2 regions of the Priestia sp. HNGD-A6 genome follow, and region 2 is predicted to be linked to the other one. Evidence: predicted binding sites of a transcription regulator. Region 2 holds the regulator's gene; the other holds the start of a gene.
What was found. Region 2 encodes NrdR, which represses ribonucleotide reductase genes. Its sites were predicted from a motif close to AACACNATATATNGTGTT; they were not measured.
Positions count from the first base shown of each region.

Region 1: a site for NrdR is predicted at 3,580-3,597, ahead of SCI76_RS18140 (vitamin B12-dependent ribonucleotide reductase). Genes of this name have one in related genera too.

Region 1 is NZ_CP138621.1:3,541,657-3,552,684, reverse strand. It holds gene SCI76_RS18150 (patatin-like phospholipase family protein) at 1-89, opposite strand, end outside; gene mntR (transcriptional regulator MntR) at 192-623, opposite strand; gene SCI76_RS18140 (vitamin B12-dependent ribonucleotide reductase) at 910-3,468, opposite strand; gene SCI76_RS18135 (biotin/lipoate A/B protein ligase family protein) at 3,781-4,614, opposite strand; gene SCI76_RS18130 (rhodanese-like domain-containing protein) at 4,845-5,228, shown strand; gene gcvPB (aminomethyl-transferring glycine dehydrogenase subunit GcvPB) at 5,273-6,751, opposite strand; gene gcvPA (aminomethyl-transferring glycine dehydrogenase subunit GcvPA) at 6,744-8,090, opposite strand; gene gcvT (glycine cleavage system aminomethyltransferase GcvT) at 8,111-9,211, opposite strand; glycine riboswitch at 9,424-9,516, opposite strand; gene SCI76_RS18110 (DEAD/DEAH box helicase) at 9,697-11,028, shown strand, end outside.
Region 2 is NZ_CP138621.1:3,277,015-3,288,042, reverse strand. It holds gene dnaI (primosomal protein DnaI) at 1-639, opposite strand, end outside; gene SCI76_RS16755 (replication initiation and membrane attachment family protein) at 672-2,099, opposite strand; gene nrdR (transcriptional regulator NrdR) at 2,172-2,633, opposite strand; gene SCI76_RS16745 (hypothetical protein) at 2,877-3,263, opposite strand; gene speD (adenosylmethionine decarboxylase) at 3,357-3,737, opposite strand; gene SCI76_RS16735 (glyceraldehyde-3-phosphate dehydrogenase) at 4,162-5,193, opposite strand; gene coaE (dephospho-CoA kinase) at 5,469-6,065, opposite strand; gene ytaF (sporulation membrane protein YtaF) at 6,089-6,718, opposite strand; gene mutM (DNA-formamidopyrimidine glycosylase) at 6,779-7,612, opposite strand; gene polA (DNA polymerase I) at 7,634-10,261, opposite strand; gene pnpS (two-component system histidine kinase PnpS) at 10,591-11,028, opposite strand, start outside.

The sequences.
Region 1 (11,028 bases), 260 kb from region 2:
ATAAAGCCTTTTTCTTCTAGAGCTTGTAACGCACCAATCAGTGCAAGCCCTTTAATACCGCCACCTGAAAATACTCCGTCGACGTACACAGCCTCTCCTCCAAACTACCTACTCTACATTTGTAGTCGACTCAGCAACAAGTTATGATAAAAAGAAAAAAAGCAGTGACGCTATTGGCCGCTGCTTTTTCCTTATAATTTTTGCTCTTCTTCATTTCGTTTCTGTACATTGCGAAGATCTTGAATACGGTTATGATTTTCTTCAAAGTATTGAACCAAGTCCCCAATTCGATCAATGGAATTCCAGCTTAAATGATGTTCAATTCCTTCTACGTCATCATAAATATTCTTCTCATCCACGCCAATGATTCGCAATAGCTGCTCTAAGAGCTCGTGGCGATAAACAAGACGTTTTCCAATCTTCTGTCCCTTAGCTGTTAAAACAAGGCCTCGATATTTTTCGTAAATTAAGTACTCATCTTTGTCTAGTTTTTGAACCATCTTTGTTACAGATGAGGGGTGAACCGCCAATGCATCAGCAATATCAGACACTCGAGCGTATCCTTTATCTTCAATTAGCATATATATTTGTTCAATATAATCTTCCATACTCGGTGTAGGCATGAAATCTCCCCCAATTAATATTATGTATTGCTAATAATAAGTCATAAATGTCTGTTTCTTATAGTGATATCGTGTTCATGTTTGATAATCTATGTGAAAAAAAACGTGTAAATAAAGCGATGTCATAAGATAAAACTGGATAAAAGACATTCAATTAAAATCATACTACAATGCTTATTCAAATACAAGAACCGTTCTCTCCCGCTTCTTATTTATGCCCCATTTTCATACATAATAAAAGCCGACTCACTTGAGTCAGCTTTTACTAGTCAATCATGATTAAAAATTAAAGGCCGCATTTCAGCTGTGCACCACAGTTTGTACATGTGTTGCATCCGCCCATTTCCTCTACCGTTCCTTGACGGCAAACCGGACACGTATTACCTACTTCAGAACCGATTGTTACATCAGTTGAACGAATTTCATTAATTGTATCAACTAACACAACGTGTGGTTTTGTTTCTTCTTTTGGCGCTTCAATTTCTTCATCAAACGTATTTTCTTCTGCTTTTAGCGTTAAGACTTGTGCATCACGGCTTCCGTCTACGTACACCGTACCGCCTTTTGCTCCGCCTTTATACAGACGCTCGTACACTTTTTGAACTTGCTCTACCGTGTAACCACGAGGAGCGTTTACTGTTTTACTAATTGAGCTATCAATCCAGCGCTGAATCACACATTGCACGTCCGCGTGAGCTTGTGGTGCAAGTTCCATAGCTGAAATGAACCATTCAGGAAGATTGTTTGGATCTGCTTCTGGATGCTGATCTAAATACTCTTGAACGATATCAGCTTTCACTTCAATAAACTTACCCAAACGACCGCTTCGGAAGTATGAGAATGAGAAATAAGGTTCAAGACCCGTTGATACTCCAACCATTGTTCCAGTACTGCCAGTTGGCGCTACTGTTAATAAATGAGAGTTTCGGATACCGTGCTCTTTAATGTTTTCACGAATATCTTCAGGCATTTTTTTCATGAAGCCTGTATTTGTGAATGCTTCACGTAAAGAAGCCGTTTCAGCATCTGTTTCGCCCACTAAGAACGGGAAGCTTCCTTTTTCTTTTCCAAGCTCTACAGACGCGCGGTAAGCCGTCGTGGCAATTGTTTCAAACACTTTATCTACTAACTCATTGCCTTTGTCAGAGCCGTATTCTGTTTCACAATAAATAAGAAGATCGTGAAGACCCATTACACCAAGACCAACGCGGCGTTCGCCAAGCGCTTGCTTTTGGTTTTCTTCTAAGAAATAAGGAGTTGCATCAATAACGTTATCTTGCATTCTAACGCCCGTTTCAACCGTTTGACGTAGCTTTTCAAAGTTAACTGTTTTTGTTTCTTTATCTGCCATTTGCGCTAAGTTAACAGCAGCTAAGTTACAAACAGAGAATGGTGCAAGTGGTTGTTCACCACATGGATTCGTTGCAACAACGTGCTGACCATATGCTTGAGCATTTGTCATGTCATTGGCATTGTCGAAGAAGAAAATGCCTGGTTCAGCTGAGTACGTTGCACAAATATTAATTAAGTTCCATAGCTCTTTTGCACGGATAGTACGGTACGTACGAACTTTGTTTCCTTGTTTTGCCCACTCGCGCACGTCGCCTACTTCGTGCCAGTTTTCATTGTAGTTAGCCATTTCTTCTTTTGAATAGCTTTCTACGTCTGGGAAGCGAAGTTCGTATTCACCGTCGTTTTCAACAGCATCCATAAAATCTTTTGTTAAGCATACAGAAATGTTTGCTCCTGTTAAAAACTCTGAGTTATGAACGCTGTACGTTCCGCCTGTTTGCAGCTTTTCTTCTGCATCTTTAATGATTTTTTCACTGAACCCACCAAGACCAGGAATTTGTTTATAGTTAATGATTCCTTGGTACATTGCTTCTTCAGACTCTGTTAGCGGCGTGAACTTCAATTTATCTTGAGCGTGCTTTTTAATCATTTCGTCATTTGTGTTTTCAATTAAGAAACGTAAAATGCGAGGGTTTTGCATTTTAGAAATAATAAACTCTACAATGTCAGGATGCCAGTCGGCAAGCATGATCATTTGAGCCCCACGACGTGACCCACCCTGCTCAACAAGATGCGTCAGTTTAGCAATATCATCCAACCATGAAACCGAACCAGATGATTTGCCGTTTACACCGCGAGCCAGCGTGTTGCGCGGGCGAAGAGTTGAACCATTGGTTCCAACACCGCCTCCGCGGCTCATGATTTCCATTACTTGTTTGCGGTGTTCTGAAATACCTTCGCGTGAATCTTTTACATAAGGCATTACGTAACAGTTAAAGTAAGTTACGTCCGTGTCAGCACCTGCACCGTAAAGAACGCGGCCAGCGGGTACAAAGTTTAGCTGAACAAGCTCTTGATAGAACTTTTCAAACCACTCTTTGCGCTTTTCTTCTGTTTTTTCCACAGAAGCTAAGCCTGTTGCATTACGTTTTGCAATTTGCTCATAGAAGGCCTCTAGAGGTTTTTCAATGACATCTAAAGAACGAGTAATTAACCCATTTTCTGCTTCTTCAGGTGATAAAGCTCCTCTAAACTCATCTTCTACCTTGACAACAGCGGTTTTTTGCTCAAAATTAATGCTTTCCACATAGCCAAGTCCTCGTGCTGGAAATTTTGGGTCTTCCTTTACAGTTAGAACAACAAAATCTCCTTCTGATAACGTTAATTTTTCCGTATCTTTAAACGCATAGCGGTCTAACATTACCAATCTTGAAACACCTTTATGAGTTAACTTCATATCCGGTGTAATCGGATGTACTTGCGGAAAGCGTTCAATATCTGAATTGAGCTTTTCAACATTCATATTCACTTTTTGATTTAACAAAACAGTCATTCTCACAACTCCTTACCTATCGAACATCTATAAATTTATTAACTCTATTTCCTTTTAAAGGAAATAGAGTTTTTCAATCAACTATCAATAACTTACCACACGGCTTGGACGAATTCAATATATAGTATTTGACACTTCTCCAAACATCTACATATAGAAGGGTGTCAAGTGAAATATTTTTTTTTTCGTAAAAAAAGTGTTTGACTTTTCTTCCCTATGTATTCTATTAGCCAAGCATTGTTTCTAAAAATTCCAATAAAAAGTGCAACTTATAAGAAGTTGCACTTTTATCTATTTACCATCCGCATTCGTTTAGCGCTTAAAGTTCCATTCATCCGATCCGTACTTTGTGCGCGCTAGTTCTTCTACATATGCTTCCTCTTCTTCAGATAGTGTATACGGTTCTAAATCGATATCAAGAGCAGAAGCAAATCCTTTATAAAACGCTTCTTTTGCTTCTTCAATAGAGATTTTGCGGCCCGCAATTGCATTGATCGCTACCGCTTTAGAACGAAATGCGCGCTGCATTCTTTCTTTCACGCGGTCATTTGGGTAATTAAACACGCTGAATAATTTATCTTCATCAATCTCTAACAGGATAGAGCCGTGCTGGAGGATAACTCCCTTTTGTCTAGTCTGAGCACTTCCAGCAATTTTGCGGCCCTCTACAACTAGTTCATACCAAGAAGGAGCGTCAAAACATACAGATGAACGAGGGTTTTTTAAGCTATTTTTTTCTTCTTCTGAACGAGGAATAGCAAAATAAGCCTCGAGCCCTAACGAACGAAAACCTTCCAGTAAACCTTCTGAGATCACGCGGTATGCTTCTGTAACTGTCTTAGGCATATTAGGATACTCTTCAGATACAATGACGCTGTAAGTAAGCTCTTCATCATGAAGCACGCCCCTGCCGCCCGTTGGACGTCTCACAAAGCCTAATCCTAATTCTTTTACTTTATCAAAGTTAATTTCTTTTTCAGCTTTTTGAAAATAACCGATCGACAGCGTTGGAGGGTTCCATCCGTAAAAACGAATCGTAGGTGGAATTTCCCCTTTACTATGCCATTCTAATAACGCTTCATCTAACGCCATATTGTAATAAGGCGAACGGTTGTTGGAATCAATAAATCTCCACTTTGCTTTCATATACCTCATCCTCAGCTATATGTAATATAAAAAATAAATCCGTTTTTTAGTCTACCAAAAGATTGAGCTAAGGAAAAGCAAAGAGCAACATAAAACTGCGAATTCAAATGTGGTAGTTTTTTCATTTTGGGGAAGAAATCCGCTAGATTCAAGGCAAAATCGCTTTACTTCTAATTTCATTCACTTATATAATAAGAGTATGGATTTTGTCGAAGAAAGGAAGAATCAGCATGTCACCAATTACAGCAGTACTCATTTTACTTGGAGTAATCATCATATACTCTGTCGTTATGTTCTTTATCCAACGTCGCATTATGAAAACGTTAACTGAAGAAGAATTCCGCAGCGGCTACCGCAAGGCACAGCTAGTTGATATTCGCGAACCGAATGAATTCGAAAACGGACATATTTTAGGCGCACGAAATATTCCTCTTTCACAGTTCCGTATGCGCATTAAAGAATTTCGTCCGGATCAGCCTGTGTACATCTATTGTCAAAGCGGAATGCGCACAGGACGTGCAGCACAAATGCTTCGTCGCCACGGTGTTAAAGAAATCTATGATTTAAAAGGCGGCTTCAAAATGTGGAACGGTAAAGTAAAAAAGAAAAAATAATGGTATGTATATAGAAAAACCTCGCCTTTGGGCGAGGTTTTTTGTTAGACGTTTTGAACAGCCTGTTCTTTCTGATAGCGAAGAACTGGTTTTCTCGCTGCCAGCGTTTCGTCAAGGCGCTTCACAACCGTTGTATGCGGAGCTTCCTGTACGAGTTCAGGCGTCTCTTCTGCTTCTTTTGCAATTTGAATCATCGCATCGATAAACGCATCTAGCGTTTCTTTCGACTCCGTTTCCGTTGGTTCGATCATCATGCACTCTTCTACGATAAGAGGGAAGTAGATAGTCGGCGGATGATAGCCAAAATCAAGCAGTCGTTTCGCGATATCCAATGTGCGCACACCAAGCTTTTTCTGACGTTTTCCTGATAAAACAAATTCGTGCTTACAGTGACGGTCAAACGGCAGCTCATAGTGTTCTGCTAAACGACGCATCATATAGTTGGCATTTAGCACAGCGTTTTCCGTTACGGCTTTTAAGCCGTCTGGACCCATTGAACGAATATACGTATAAGCGCGAACGTTGATACCGAAGTTGCCGTAAAACGGCTTTACGCGTCCAATTGACTGAGGACGGTTATAGTCAAAGTGATAGCCTTGTTCTGTTTTCACAAGCACTGGTTTAGGCAGATACGGAATTAAATCTGCTTTTACCCCTACCGGACCAGAACCAGGACCGCCGCCTCCATGAGGACCTGTAAAGGTTTTATGAAGATTTAAATGAACAACGTCAAATCCCATATCTCCAGGACGAGCTTTGCTTAATACTGCGTTTAAATTTGCACCATCATAATAAAGTTTTCCACCTGCTGCGTGAACAATTTCAGCCATTTCTAAAATATCTTCTTCAAATAACCCTAGCGTATTTGGGTTTGTTAACATTAAAGCGGCTGTATCTTCTCCCACTACGCGGCGTAAATCCTCTAAGTCCACTAAACCATGTTCATTTGATTTTACCGTTACCGTTTCAAATCCCGCAACTGTTGCCGAAGCAGGGTTCGTTCCGTGAGCTGAGTCTGGAACAATGACTTTTGTTCGCTGCGTCTCACCATTTGCTTCATGATAGGCACGAATCATCATAAGCCCGGTCCACTCGCCATGAGCACCCGCTGCTGGCTGAAGTGTTACTTCATCCATTCCCGTAATTTCTGTTAAATGCTCTTGTAAATCATATAAAAGTTCGAGAGCACCTTGAACCGTTTGCTCATCTTGAAGCGGATGAATATGCGCTAACCCAGCAATGCGTGCTGCTTGTTCATTCACTTTTGGATTATATTTCATCGTACATGAACCAAGCGGATAAAACCCTGAGTCCACTCCGTGATTTCGTTTTGAAAGCGCAGTGTAATGACGCATAATATCGAGTTCTGATACTTCAGGAAGCTCAGGAGCTTCGGTACGGACATACGCTTTTCCAAGCAGCTCTTCAGCATTTACTTGCGGAACATCTAACTCCGGCAATGAATAGCCGATTCGCCCTTCTTTACTGCTTTCAAAAATAAGTGATTGATTTTGATTAAGCATGAAGATCCCCCAATTCATTTACAAGTTGGTCAATTTCCTCTTTTGTACGGAGTTCTGTAAAAGCAAGCAGCATGTGATTTTCAAGCGCTTGGTTATCACGGCTAAGATCATAACCGCCAATTATTTTTGATGCTAATAAATGATTGTTTGCTTCTGTTACCGAAACAGGAAGCTTCACGACTAGTTCGTTAAAAAACGGTCCTTCAAATGCTACATTTACCCCTTTTGCCTTTAACGCTTCATATGCATAATGCGTTTTTGATAAGTTTTGCAGCGCCATTTCTTTTACACCTTGCTTGCCTAAAGCTGTCATGGCAACTGATGCTGCTAAAGCATTTAACGCTTGATTTGAACAAATGTTAGACGTCGCTTTATCGCGGCGTATATGCTGCTCACGCGCTTGAAGGGTTAAAACAAACCCTCGCTTACCGTTTTCATCGACCGTTTGCCCTACTAATCGTCCTGGGATTTTTCGCATAAGCTTAGACGTAGTTGCAAAGTATCCGCAGTGCGGGCCTCCAAATTGACTTGGAATACCAAATGGCTGTGCATCTCCAATGACAATATCAGCTCCAAATTCTCCAGGAGGCGTAAGTAAACCTAATGATAAAGGATTGCTTGAAACCACAAACATACATTTTTCTTGATGAGTAATTTCTTCAATTTCTTTTAACGGCTCGATTTGTCCGTAGAAATTTGGATACTGGACAATAACAGCTGCCACGTCACTTCCCATCTCTTTTTCTAATGCAATCATATCTGTTACGCCGTCTGCTGCAGGGATTTCTACCACTTCAATATATTGACCCTTCGCATACGTTTTTAACACATCTTTTGACTCAGGGTGAACGGCCGCAGAGACAAGTACTTTTTTCTTTTTCGTTTGACCCGCACTGAGCATAGCGGCTTCTGCTAAAGCAGTTCCTCCGTCATACATAGAAGAATTGGCCACGTCCATCCCCGTTAACTCACAAATCATTGTTTGAAATTCAAAGATGGCCTGAAGTTCTCCTTGAGAAATTTCTGGCTGATACGGAGTATAGGCAGTATAAAATTCCGAACGAGAAATAACATGGTCAACAATAACCGGCATGTAATGATCATAAACTCCCGCTCCTAAAAAAGAAGAATATTCTTTCAAATGAGCATTTTTTGCAGCCATATTATTTAATTCTTTTAACAGCTGAGGCTCTGAAGCCGCTTTTTTAATATTGTATTCTCCTTGAAAACGAACGCGCTGCGGAATATCTGAAAATAAATCATCAACGGATGAAACACCAATTGCTGCTAACATTTGCTGCTGATCTTGTTCTGTCATTGGTAAATAGCGATGTAACATGTTAAATTCCTCCCCAAAGCTTACTTTGAACGTTTATAAAAAGGTGTTGAAACCACTTTTGCTTTTAAGCGTTTTTTCCGAACCTGCACTTCCACTTCTTGACCAAGCTCTGTATACTCTGCTGATAATAGCGCTAAACCGATGTTTTTCTTTAATGTCGGTGACTGTGTACCTGTTGTCACAAATCCAATTTGTTCTTCATCTGCAAATACTTCGTAACCGTGTCTTGGTATACCTTTATCAATCATTTCAATTCCTACCAGCTTACGAGGTGCCCCGCTTTCACGCTGTTCTTTTAACACTTCTTTTCCAATAAAGCTGTCTTTGTTCGTTTTTACTGCAAATCCAATTCGAGCTTCAATTGGCGTAATATCTTTTGAAAGCTCTTGGCCATATAAAGCCAAAGTAGCTTCAAAACGAAGCGTATCGCGAGCGCCTAGTCCGCAAGGCAACACACCGTCCTCACTTCCTGCTTCTAAAATAGCCGTCCACAAGTGAGAGGCGTCAGCTGAAGAACAATAAATTTCAAAACCATCTTCTCCGGTATATCCAGTACGTGAAACGAGAGCTTTTACATTCGCTACTTCTACATCATCAGCAAATGTAAATGGCTTTAATGAAGCTAAATTTTTATTCGTTAACGTTTGTAAAACTTTTTCTGCTAAAGGACCTTGTAATGCTAGCTGCGCAGTTTCATCAGATTGATTAACGAGCGTTACATCTCCTTGTTTGTGAGACACAAGCCACTCATAGTCTTTTTGAATATTAGCAGCGTTTACGACCAGCAAATACTCTTGATCTGCTTTTTTATAAATCAGCAAATCATCTACCGTGCCTCCGTCTTCATAACACATAGCTGTATACTGTGCTTTTCCATCTAGAAGGATAGAAACGTCATTTGTCATCGTGTGCTGAAGAAAAGCTAAGCTATCAGCTCCTGTTACAAGAATTTCTCCCATATGAGAGACATCAAAAAGACCTGCCTTTGTACGTACAGCTTCATGCTCTTCTTTAATAGAAGAAAATTGAACGGGAAGAGCCCATCCTCCAAAATCAATTGTTTTGGCACCATATTTTTGATAGATATCATAAAGCGGCGTTTTGTGTAATTCTGTTGTCATATTTATGTCCTCCTCTTTTTCACGTGAAACTTTTCATAACGGGGAGTTTTCAAATAGTGTGGGGATCACTATGTATCCAAACAAAAAAGGACAGAAAACCCCCTACTGTATTTAGTAGGAAGTCTCTGTCCTTTTCACCTGAAAGTTTACCTATAAACGAATAGGTTTGCCTCGTGGGTGGTCTATAAACGCATAGACACTCTCCAGAGCTGCGTCAAACAAGAGTCTTTTTGCCTGAGAGATTCACAATTTTATTGCTTGCTCCTTCGGCGCTACATTCAAGTAGTCTCTCCCCGTGTCGTCATTCGCTTCTATAAAGTTGATAAAGTTGGGCATACTACTGAAAGATGTATCTATCTTTATTCACACAATCATTTGTAAAGTGCTAATCTATTTTCTTTTTCAAATTTTCTAAATATATTTTTATCCTACCTGATTCTTATCATTTGTTCAATAAAAATTTTTTACAAAGGAGCATTTTTATCATGAAAGTGAAATTAAACATCGATGAAACATGGGAAGCAGCCTTCTCAACTAAATTGGAGCAAGACGGCCCTTGGTCTGCATGGGATTTGTATAAACTTGCCTATGAAATAGAAGACCAAACGCTTATCTCAGAATTTGAAGGGCTACAAAGCCCAAAACATCTAGCCGATTTAACGCCGCTTCCTCATCAGCTCGAAGTAGCCAAACAAGTAGTCGAAACAATGAATGGGAAAGCCATTTTAGCAGATGAAGTAGGACTAGGAAAAACGATTGAAGCAGGGTTAATTTTGAAGGAATATATGATTCGCGGGCTTGTTAGAAAAGTTCTCATTTTAGTTCCAGCTTCGCTTGTTTCACAGTGGGCTATGGAATTGAATCAAAAATTTTATATTCCCGCGGTCCCTCAAAGAAAATCATATGTGTGGGATCAGTGTGACATCGTTGTGTCTTCAATTGATACAGCAAAACGGTCTCCTCATCGAGAAATTGTGCTAGAACAAGACTACGACCTCATCATCATTGATGAAGCTCATAAACTTAAAAACAACAAAACAAAAAACTATGAATTTGTTCAAAGCCTGAAAAAGAAATTTTGTCTGTTGCTAACCGCAACACCGATTCAAAATCGAATTGAAGAAATTTTCAACTTAGTCTCTCTTTTAAAGCCTGGCCATCTCGGCAATAAAGACTATTTCGAAGAATTATTTTCTGCTAAAAAACGCTCTTTGCAAAACGATGAGCACTTAAAAGAGCTTGTTAACAAAGTTATGATTCGAAATCGCCGCCATGATACGGGTATCGAATGGACGAAGCGAATTGTTCAAACCATTCCTGTTGAATTTTCACCGAAAGAACGCGAGCTATACGATGCGATTACGTCTTTTAAAGGAAACGGACTGCACCCTTCAAGTGCTTTTTCAATTTTAACCCTGCAGCGAGAGGCCTGCAGCAGCCGTGAAGCGGTGTATATGACATTAAAAAACATGCTGGAACGTCAGGAAGATCAAAACAGCGCATTAACGGAACATATGATTACTCCGTTAATGCAACTACTTCAGCAAGTGCCGCAAAATGCAAAAGCAGAAAAAGTGCTAGAGCTCGTTCAAAAAATTGATGACAAAGTCATTATTTTCACTGAGTACAGAGCAACTCAACTGTATTTACAGTGGTATTTAAAACAGCATGGAATTACCTCTGTACCGTTTAGAGGCGGATTTAAGCGAGGTAAAAAAGACTGGATGAAGCAGCTTTTTGAAAGCCACGCGCAAGTATTTATTGCCACTGAAGCGGGCGGAGAAGGAATCAACCTTCAGTTTTGTCATCATATCATT
Region 2 (11,028 bases):
ATTGAAGCTTTGATCTTGAAACGAACCTTTTAACTCACGCAAAAACTCCGGGACATACAGAATCGTAGATTTCACTTTCTTTTCGGCTAACGCATTGGCAATTGCTCCAAGAAAATACGTCTTCCCCACACCAAACGAACCGTGTAAATATAAAGCTTTCATTTTCTTATTTGGCTCATATTCTCGCACAAAATCTCTTACTAATTTAATGGCTTCAAATCTTCCCTGCTCAATTTCAATATCAGACATCGTTGCCTGTAAAATTTCTTTGGGCACGTACATACACTGAATAAAAGATTCTTGTTCTTTTCGCTCATCTTCTTGTACTTTTCTAGGACAGCGTTCATACTGTAAATCAATATTACGGCCTTTTACAACCAGCTGAGGGTGATACCCCTTCACCATATTGACACAGCTTTGCAGAGAAGGGCATTTGTCACAGCATTTGCTCTGGTCGATGAATTCATGCATCTTCATCAAGCCTCGGTCGACCATTTGCTCATCTAACTCATGGCGATGCTCTTGCAGAAACGTTTTAACTTCGGGATTAGACAGAATACTGTTTCTTAATGCTTCTAAACGTGCTTTAAAATCCTTTTTGTTCACTAACTGATTTAGTGAATCATTGATAGGCTTCATCTTTTTCACCTCATCTCTATCATACCTGCTTTTTATTCTTTATGCTTTTGTTTTAGCTCTTGATCTAACTGCTTGAGCTCTTCTTGTAGCTTTCGTTTTTCTTCTTCAAATTCATCCGCTTCTTTTGAAGGCTGCTTTTTCTCTTCTTTTTCTTCATCGCTCAACCACTCTGGCACCATTTCTTTACGCACAATTTTTCGTCCGGCCGTTTTTTTATTTTGCTTTGCCTCAGTCCAGTTCTGATATTCTTTCTGTTCATTTTTAGCTAAATTCATGGCATCTTGAACAGTTTGTACCTTTTTGCGCGCCCAGTGTCCAGCAATTTTCTCTACATAGCTCTTAGATAATTTCATATCGGATCTTAGCATAACATAGTAAATCAGAACATTTACTACCCCTGGTGAAAGCTTTTGATTAAACATCACTTCTTCAATCATTTGTAAATCTGCTTTTGATGGCTCTGCCCCCCCTGAAAACTCGATCAATAGCTGTCGAGGAGAGGTGACTTCTAGCTGTTGAATGAGCTGCTCTTCCTTAGTCTGAGGCTGCTTTTCCTGCATGGTACGAAGCATAGGAGGCTGAATTTGTTCGCTTAGATTGGGAAGTGCTTCTCCATTTTCAAATTGGTAAAAGGACTGTGCTGCTTTTCTAAGCAATTCAATATCAACTTGATCATTCTCATTTAGCGAATCGAGCACTACATTTTTCATTTGAAGAGGATCAATGCCGTATAAAAAAGCTAACTTTTCAATCGCTTGTTTTACTTTAGATGTAATTGACCTTTTCGAAATCATTGAATCTGTTAGGCCTGCTAAAAATAAATCAAAATCAAAGGAATCCGGGCTCATCTCAATAGAAGCACGGTTTGAAGAATCTATAAAGTCCGTTTGAGCATCAGGAGAAAATACATCCTTGCTTTCAGACTGAAAACTTGGAGCCAGCTCCGTTGCTTTAACTGATTTAAATACATCGTTAAATGAATGCGTCACATCTTTGAACGATTGATCATCCACGAGTGAATCCGAAAAATAATTTTTTATTTTTTGAAAGATGGATTTTCCTAGTCGGTTATATAAATATACATTTAACACGCCATCGTTAAAGAACTGATGGGGCGTAAGAGGAGGAATGAGCTCATAAATGAACACACGAACATCATCTTCTTCCTTAATATATGTTTTTAACAAACCAATACCTTCTAATTTTAACCGCTCATGGTAAATAGCTTTCAAATTAATTTGCATCATTGACATTAGGTGATGATGCGTAGACTCTTTTCCCCATAAACGATCTTGTTCCAGCTCGCTCCATAGCGTCATATACAAACCAAAACACGTCGTACCCACCAACGGCTGATAGAGCATTGTTAAAATCTTTCGGTCGTATTCCTGCAGTATGCCGCTCGAACGAACAACATAACGATCGACCGGTATCATTTCTTTCCAATGTTGTTCTTTCATGTCGTTCCCTACCTACTTTTAAAGTAATAGAAATGACAAAAAAAGAGCCTAAAGAATACTTCAATAGCTCTTTTACAGTCGTTCCTTCTTAATTAAATCTTTTAATTCATCAATAAATACATTGATGTCTTTAAATTGTCGGTATACCGAAGCAAATCGAACATAAGAGACTTCATCGATAGCAGCTAATCGCTCCATCACCATTTCTCCTACCACATCTGACTGCACCTCTGATGTACCCTGACTGCGCAGCTCTGTTTCAATATCGTGTACGGTATCTTCCAGTTGTTTTAAGCTTACTTGGCGTTTTTCACACGCCTTAATTAACCCTCGAAGGATTTTGTCTTTGCTGAACTCTTCTCTCGCTCCATCTTTTTTTACAACAATTAACGGAAGTTCTTCTACTTTCTCAAAAGTTGTAAAACGATAGTGACACTCTTCGCATTCACGTCTTCTACGAATAGAGCGGCCTTCTTCTACAGGGCGCGAGTCCAGCACTCTCGTTCCATTGTAATGACAGGATGGGCACTTCATATTCTCAGCTCCAATAATAAACCTTGTTTTTCTTTTTATTTTCTCTCATATAAGTTAATTTTCATCTATGTTAGCCGGCTATTCGCCATTTATTATGATTGTCATCATCATTTCCTTTATCAAACACGATGCTATATTAAAGGATTTACTTTATTCCATCTTATAGAAAACAAGGCTTGAATACAAGTAAAGGAAAAGGAATTTCCCCATTTTATTTCCTGAAATTCAAAAATGATAAGGAACTTACGAAGAAAGAGGAATAAGTTTTTGATCAAAGCTCTTATAAAGCGTACGTACAAGTTCTTTGCTAAAACCAAAATCAACTGGCACCACTTTTGACTCTGTTGTAGCAGAAAAATCGATAGCGGTTTCAAGAGGACGTACGCTAATAATGGTAATCACAACAAAAGCTTTTCTTCCTTTTACAACGTTTAAGCTAATTTCTCCTCGCTCTTCATACGCAGCAAGTATCTCTATCCCTTGCATATGCTTCAACATTTCATGAACTTGCTTAAATGCATTCCCAGCCGTTGTTTTGTAATAATGCGTTTTTAGAGTCGGATCTGAATGACGATCGCTTGTTTCTACATGATTAGAAAATAAAGATTTAACTACTTGTACTACCCCCATGTTGTTATCCCCTTTGTTTTTGCATATTAAAAATTTATATACTAAAAAGAGGTGTGTAATACACCTCTTAACTTACGTAATCAATCGACACTATTAAAGTGCATTCGCTTTAGTTTGTTTTACCTGAACAGGACCCATTCCACGTGGTAATTCAATTGTTTCACGTGTCTGTGCACTTAGAGCATCTGCAATATAATCTGCTGCGATTGTAGGATCTAAATGACCACAAGTATAAACATCGATACTTGCATAACCATGCTCTGGGAAGCTGTGAATCGTTAAATGTGATTCTGAAATAATAACAACGCCACTTACACCTTGAGGTGCAAATTTATGGAACGCTACTTCGCGAACTTCCGCACCAGATTTTAAAGCTGCATCAACAAACGTTTTTTCAATATAATCAATATCATTTAACTTATCGAAATCGCATCCCCATAATTCTGAGATGACATGACGACCCATTGTTTCCATAATGATATTTCCCCCTTTAACAATTTTTAATCGTTAAACATGAAGTTCTTTCGCCATATAGCATGTTAACTACCACGGGGGAAAGTTAGTCCAAAGAGGTCCTAACCCTTTAAGTAGCCACATCACCGAAAGGTACACAAGAAGTTCACGAAACATAGTATACTTTGTTTACATTTATTTTGCAATACGTGTTTTGATTTTATTAAAGATTGTTCCCGCAGATAGACCTATACAAATTACCCCTGTATTCTCGTGAGACAGTGTGTAAAAGCTGCTAAACGACTATTCATTTTTTTATTAAAATTGAGGAAAAGAAACACTCCTTTGCATGATTATCTTATTGCTTTTCCCTATTCTTTTGAATAAAAACAAAAAAAACAGGGCGATAGCTCCCTGTTTTTTTAAAAAGCAATCTATAGCTTTCTTAGCTTACTCTTATCTTTGATCCATTACGCATTTCTGCAGCAATATATCTTACCAAATCGACTACGCGCTGAGAGTAGCCCCACTCGTTATCGTACCAAGCTAACACTTTAATTTTATGATCTTCCATTACGATAGTCGATAGTCCATCTACAATCGCTGAATGAGGATTTGTATTAAAGTCAATTGATACGAGTGGTTCCATTGTTAAATTTAAAATATTCTTTAATGGTCCTTCAGCAGCTTTAATGAACGCTAGATTAACATCTTCCATCGTCACAGGTTTCCTTACATCCACAACTAAATCGACAAGCGATACGTTCGGCGTAGGAACGCGCAGCGCCATTCCATGAAGCTTTCCTTTTAAATGAGGAAGAACTAATGAAAGCGCCTTGGCTGCTCCAGTTGTTGTAGGAATAATTGATTGAGCACACGCACGGGCTCTTCGCAAGTCTTTATGCGGGTTATCAATATTCTTTTGATCATTTGTATATGCGTGAACGGTCGTCATTAAACCGTTTTCAATTGTGAACGCTTCGTCTAACACCTTGACAACTGGAGCTAGACAATTTGTCGTACAAGAGGCATTAGAGATAATGTTATGCTGATTCACATCAAACTCTCGTTCGTTTACGCCCATCACAATAGTAATATCTTCTTGTTTACCCGGTGCCGTTAAGACAACTTTTTTAGCACCTGCTTCAATATGTAACTGCGCTTTTTCTCTTGAATTAAATTTCCCTGTTGCTTCAACAACTAAATCAATCCCAAGCTCTTTCCAAGGCAAATTCAGCGGATCGCGTGAATTTAATAGCTGGATTCTTTTACCGTTAACAATTAGCGCATCATCATCACATTTAACATCTCCATTAAATGGTCCGTGTATAGAGTCATATTTGATTAAATGTGCTAATGTTTCTGCTGGATAAGATGCATTTATAGCAATAATATCTAAATTCTCCTCTATAATCGCTGTGCGAAAAACCATTCTTCCTATTCTCCCAAAACCATTAATGGCAATACGTGCTTTCATGGCTATACCCCTCTCTATATGTGTTATACTATTTAACTTTTTATATTGAATAGTATAACATAAATATTTAAAAAGTGAATAATATTAATTTTTTTTAATAAATTATTTTAATTAAGTTTTACTATATGTATATAGCGAGAACAGATATTTAACACATTCTTTTTTAGAAGCTCGTAAATATTCTCAATAAAAAAATCCGAACGAGCTTGATTCTACCTCAAGAATCAAGCTCGTTCGGATTTCCCTTCAGCTAACATACGTTTATCTCAGCCTCTTTAATCTAGCCATAGGGCTAATATACTTAAAAGCTGTTGTTTTGTTTCCTCTACAGGTCCGTTGTTATTGATCACCGCATCGGCTAAGGCTACTTTTTGAATCAAAGGCAGCTGTGCGTGGATACGTGCATAGGCATCTTTCGTCGAGAGATCATTACGAGATTTTAACCTTTCTAGCTGCACAGGCTCATCGACATATACAACCACTACTTTATCGACTAAATGCGTCAAATCACTTTCAAACAGCAGCGGAATATCTAATACCACAGCATCGTATCCTTCCTCGATATACCTTTCCTTTTGAGAAAGCATTTCTTTTCTTACCGCAGGGTGTACAATTGCATTCAACTTTTTACGTTCTTCCTCTTGAGAAAACACAATTCCCCCTAAAGCAGCTCGATTGATCTCCGCATTTTCGTGAAGAATGGCACGGCCGAACGTCTCTACGATTTGGTTATATGCTTCTTTTCCTGGTTCGACGACTTCTTTTGCAATGTGGTCAGCATCGATTACTGGAATATTAATATCTCTCAGCATTCCGGTTACCGTACTTTTTCCACTAGCAATTCCGCCCGTTAATCCAATTACAATTGACATTGGCCTCTCCTTTATCGCTTTATTTAAAATCTAAAAATACCTAAAATAATAAGCAGAACTCCCGGTAAAAAGGAAAACATTTTCATCCATGATAAACGTGAAAAAACTTTGCCAAACTGTATGCCCGCACTTAAAAAAAGTGAACTCATAAGAGCTACAGCAATTGCTAAAGCATACGGCGAATAACCTAATAAAGCTGCTCCAAACCCTGCTCCAAATGCATCAAGAGATAATGCAATTCCAAGTATAAATGCTTCAATCCCAGTGATGGAACCTGAATTATCTAAATCTGCTGCCGTTGGTTTTTTCAATACGTTAATGACTAAGCCAATTGACTTAATTTCAATTTTCACTAATGTTTTTTCTTCTTTCACTCGAGATGAATCTGCCGGACAAAAAAACTGGTATAAAATCCACATTCCAAGTAGAACAAGAATACCTCCGCCTACTTTATTTAGTACATCCACTGAAAATAGATGCGTAAGTACCTTTCCTAAAAACATAGAAAACATTAAAGAAAATGCTGAGCAACATGAAATAATAAAAATGGATTTCAGCGGGATTTTCACCTTTCGAAGTCCGTATGTCAGGCCAACGCTAAAGCTGTCAAGACTTACGGCAAAAGCAAGAATAAGTAAAGAAAATGTTATCATGATGAGAGGACTCCTTTCCTTTCTGTCTATACGTAGTATATGAAAGGAGCCCATCCATTGTTATTTTTTAGCCGGCTGACAATTTGGGCAGATATGTGTTCCTCTACCGCCTACAACAAATTTTTCAATTGGGGTACCGCAAATTTTACAGGATTCGCCTTTTCTTCCGTACACGTAAAGCTGCTGCTGAAACATGCCTATTTGCCCCTGTGTGTTTACATACGTGCGAATTGTGCTTCCCCCTTGTTTCACCGCTTCTTGAAGGGTCGCTACAATTTCTTCGTACAATTTTTCATACTCTTCGTCTGTTAATTGGCTGGCCACTCGTTCAGGGTGAATCCCTGCGCGAAATAGTGCTTCATCTACATAAATATTCCCTAGCCCAACCACGACATTTTGATCGAGTAAAACCGGCTTGATTTTTCGAGAGGTTTTGCCGATTCGCATTTTTAACTGACTTGGATTAAATGTTTCGTCAAACGGTTCAGGTCCAAGGCCAATAAGAGGAGGAAACAGATCTTCCTCTCCCTTTTTAAATAAGTGCATGGTACCAAATTTCCTTACATCCCGGTATCGTAATTCTGTTCCGTCGGTGAAGTGAAAAAAGACGTGTACATGCTTATCTGGTTCGTCTGCATTTTCATGGAGAGCATATTTTCCTTCCATACGCAGATGAGAAACCATCGTATAATCATCGAGTACAATTTTCAAAAACTTACCTCTGCGTTCAACATCTCGAATGGTTTGTCCAACAAGCGCGTCACAAAACTGCTCAACTTGCTCAGGACGTTTGATAATATTAGGCCATTTAACGGTTACACGCTCAATGGTCTTACCACTGGCTAATTCAATCAACGTACGTCTGACGGTCTCAACTTCTGGTAATTCTGGCACGTTTGTCACATCCTTTTTCCACTACTTTGCTTCGTACCAAGTCTTTCCGTAAGAATAATCTACTTTCAACGGAACTTCTAGCTCTAAAGCATGCTCCATTACTTCTGGTACGATTTTCTCTAAAATTTTAATTTCTTCTTCTGGGGCTTCAAAAATCAGCTCATCGTGTACTTGAAGCAGCAGCTTAGCCTGAAGATTTTCATCTTTTAAGCGCTTATCCATTTCAATCATTGCTTTTTTAATAATGTCAGCTGCTGTCCCTTGAATAGGCGTATTCATAGCTGTACGCTCAGCGAAGCTGCGGAGGTTAAAGTTTCGGCTCGTGATTTCAGGCAAGTAACGGCGGCGGTGCAAGAGCGTTGTTACGTATCCCTTTTCTTTTGCATCGCGCACAATCGTATCCATATACTCCTGTACACCCGGGAAGCTTTTTAAATAGCGTTCAATAAAAGTAGCCGCTGCTTTTCTTGTAATTCCTAAACTTTGCGATAAACCGTAATCACTGATGCCATAGACGATTCCAAAATTAACTGCTTTAGCCTGACGGCGCATATTCGACGTTACTTCTTCTCTTTCGACGTGGAACACATCCATCGCTGTTTTCGTATGAATATCTAAGTCATGCTTAAACGCATCAATTAGCTTTTCATCATTTGCAATATGAGCCAGTACGCGCAGCTCAATTTGTGAATAATCCGCCGCAAATATTAACCAATCAGGCTGTGAAGGCACGAACGCACCTCTTATTTTTTTACCTTCTTCAAGACGAATCGGGATGTTTTGCAAGTTAGGATCTACTGAGCTTAACCTTCCCGTTTGAGTTAACGTTTGATTAAAGCGGGTATGAACTTTTCCATCGCTTTCATGAATAACCTTTTTTAACCCTTCGATATACGTAGACTGTAATTTTCCTAGCTGACGGTATTGTAAAATCTCTGGGATAATATCATGGGCGCTAGCTAATTGCTCTAATACATCAGCTGATGTGGAATAGCCTGTTTTTGTTTTCTTTATGACTGGAAGCTGCATTTTTTCAAAAAGAACAACTCCTAGCTGCTTTGGTGAATTAATATTGAATTCTTGTCCAGCGTATTCGTAGATTTTCGCTTCAATTTTTTCAAGCTGTTCTCGAAGATCTTCGCCCATTTCATCCAAACGCGCCCGATCAATTTTCACCCCTTGATATTCCATATCGGCAAGGACAATGGCAAGAGGCATTTCAAGCTTTTCAAACAGCTCAAACTGTTCATTTTCAACCAATTCTTTTTCCAACACTTCTTTTAAATAAGCTACGGCGGCGGCTTTTCTTATAACATGCTCAGCTAGCTGAGCAGCTTCCGCAATGCTTCGCTTAGCTCCTTTTCCATACACAGCTTCATCTGATTGCACTTGATGATATCCTTTTAATTTTGCAATTGTCGCTAGGTCATCATTTGCTTCAGCGGGATTTAAGATGTAAGAAGCAATCATTACATCATGTTCAATTCCTTTAATTTCATGCCCCGCCCATTTTAACGATACAATCGTACGTTTTCCATTAAATACCGTCTTTTTTACATCTTCATCTTCTAGCCATGCTGTAAACTTGGAAGATGAAAGAGCTGTGTCTTTATCAATAAAATAGTGGCCGTTTTTGTTGCTGATTCCAAAACCGAGCAGCTGATTGTGATGATAGTTTTCTTCATAACCTTCTACGATCAGAGCTGCTTCGCTTGTTAACATATCATCGTGAACTTCCTGCACTATTTCAAACGTCAGTTCTTCAAAATCTGCTTCCTCTTCTGCTGATTCACCAAATTTAGCAAGCAGAGAATTAAACCCAAGCTCTTTAAATAAAGAGATGACCTTTGAAGATTCAAACCCGTCATATTTCGCATCTTCTACAGATACTTCAAGAGGCGCTTCGCAATAAATAGTTGCAAGCTTTTTACTCATGATGGCTGATTCACGATTATCTTCCAGCTTTTCTTTTAATTTTTTACCGCTGACTTGATCGATAGATTGCAATACATTTTCAACGGTTTCAAACTCTTTTAATAGCTTTAAGGCTGTTTTTTCTCCAACTCCAGGCACACCTGGGATATTATCTGAGCTGTCTCCCATAAGACCCTTCATATCAATGATTTGCGCAGCCGTGATTCCATATTTTTCATCAATGGCTGCAGGCGTATAGGAATCCACATCCGTAATTCCTTTTCTCGTAATATCTACGGTTACATGCTCTGACACAAGCTGAAGTAAATCTTTATCACCGGAAATGACTTTCACGGCCATTCCTTTTTGTTCTGCTTGTTTTGAAAGTGTACCGATAATATCATCTGCTTCGTACTCAGGCAGTTCATAGCGCTTAATTCCATATGCATCTAATAACTCACGAATAAAGGGAAACTGCTCTGAAAGTTCAGGAGGCGTCTTTTGTCTGCCTCCTTTATACTCTGTAAATGTTTTGTGACGAAACGTTGTTTTCCCTGCATCAAAAGCCACCAGTAAATGCGTTGGCTTCTCTTCCTCTAAAATACGTGTCAGCATTGTAGTAAAGCCGTATATGGCATTTGTATGTATTCCTTTATCATTGTTTAAAAGCGGCAAAGCAAAAAATGCACGGTAGGCAATACTATTCCCGTCAATTAATACTAGTTTTTGTGTCATTCATGTTCCTCCATTTCGCTCTCTTCTTATCTTACCTTTATTTTAGCAAACAATAAGCTTTAAGGACAAAAAGTACTCTTGAATTCAACGTTTTATTTTCATATGGTGATAAGATCTATACATCATAAAATAAAAAACACCGCCTGGTTATTTTAGGCGGTGTAGCATGTGAATGGATAGAAATTGTCAAAAAGAATCGGCGAAAATAGCACGGTTAAAGCTATTTTCACCTTACATATTGGCTCCTTGGATGAAGGGGTTTCCATGAAAAATTGTATCAATTAATTATTAAGCTACATTAAATAAATTGTAAAAGGAACGTAAACATTTTACATCTGCAGCAAATACTTGTGCAGCTTCACCGAAAAAGTTGTCCCTTTATTGACTTCACTTTTCACTTCAATTTCCCCTTTATGAGCTTCAACAAGATGTTTAACAATTGCTAATCCAAGACCTGTTCCTCCGGAATTGCGGCTTCTTGCTTTATCTACTCTGTAAAAACGCTCAAAAATACGTGAAATTTCATCAGAATCAATACCGATACCTGTATCTTGAACATGAACCGTAATCGTTTCTTCTTCCTCTTCAAGCGAAACGTGAACGGTTCCTCCAGGCATTGTATACATGAGCGCATTGCCAATTAAGTTAACGAACACTTGCATAAGGCGCTGACTGTCACCATCAATCCACGCTTCTTCAGGAAGCGTATCTAACGTTAGAGTGATTTCTTTTTCATTCGCTCGGTTCGATAGCACTGTTATGACCTC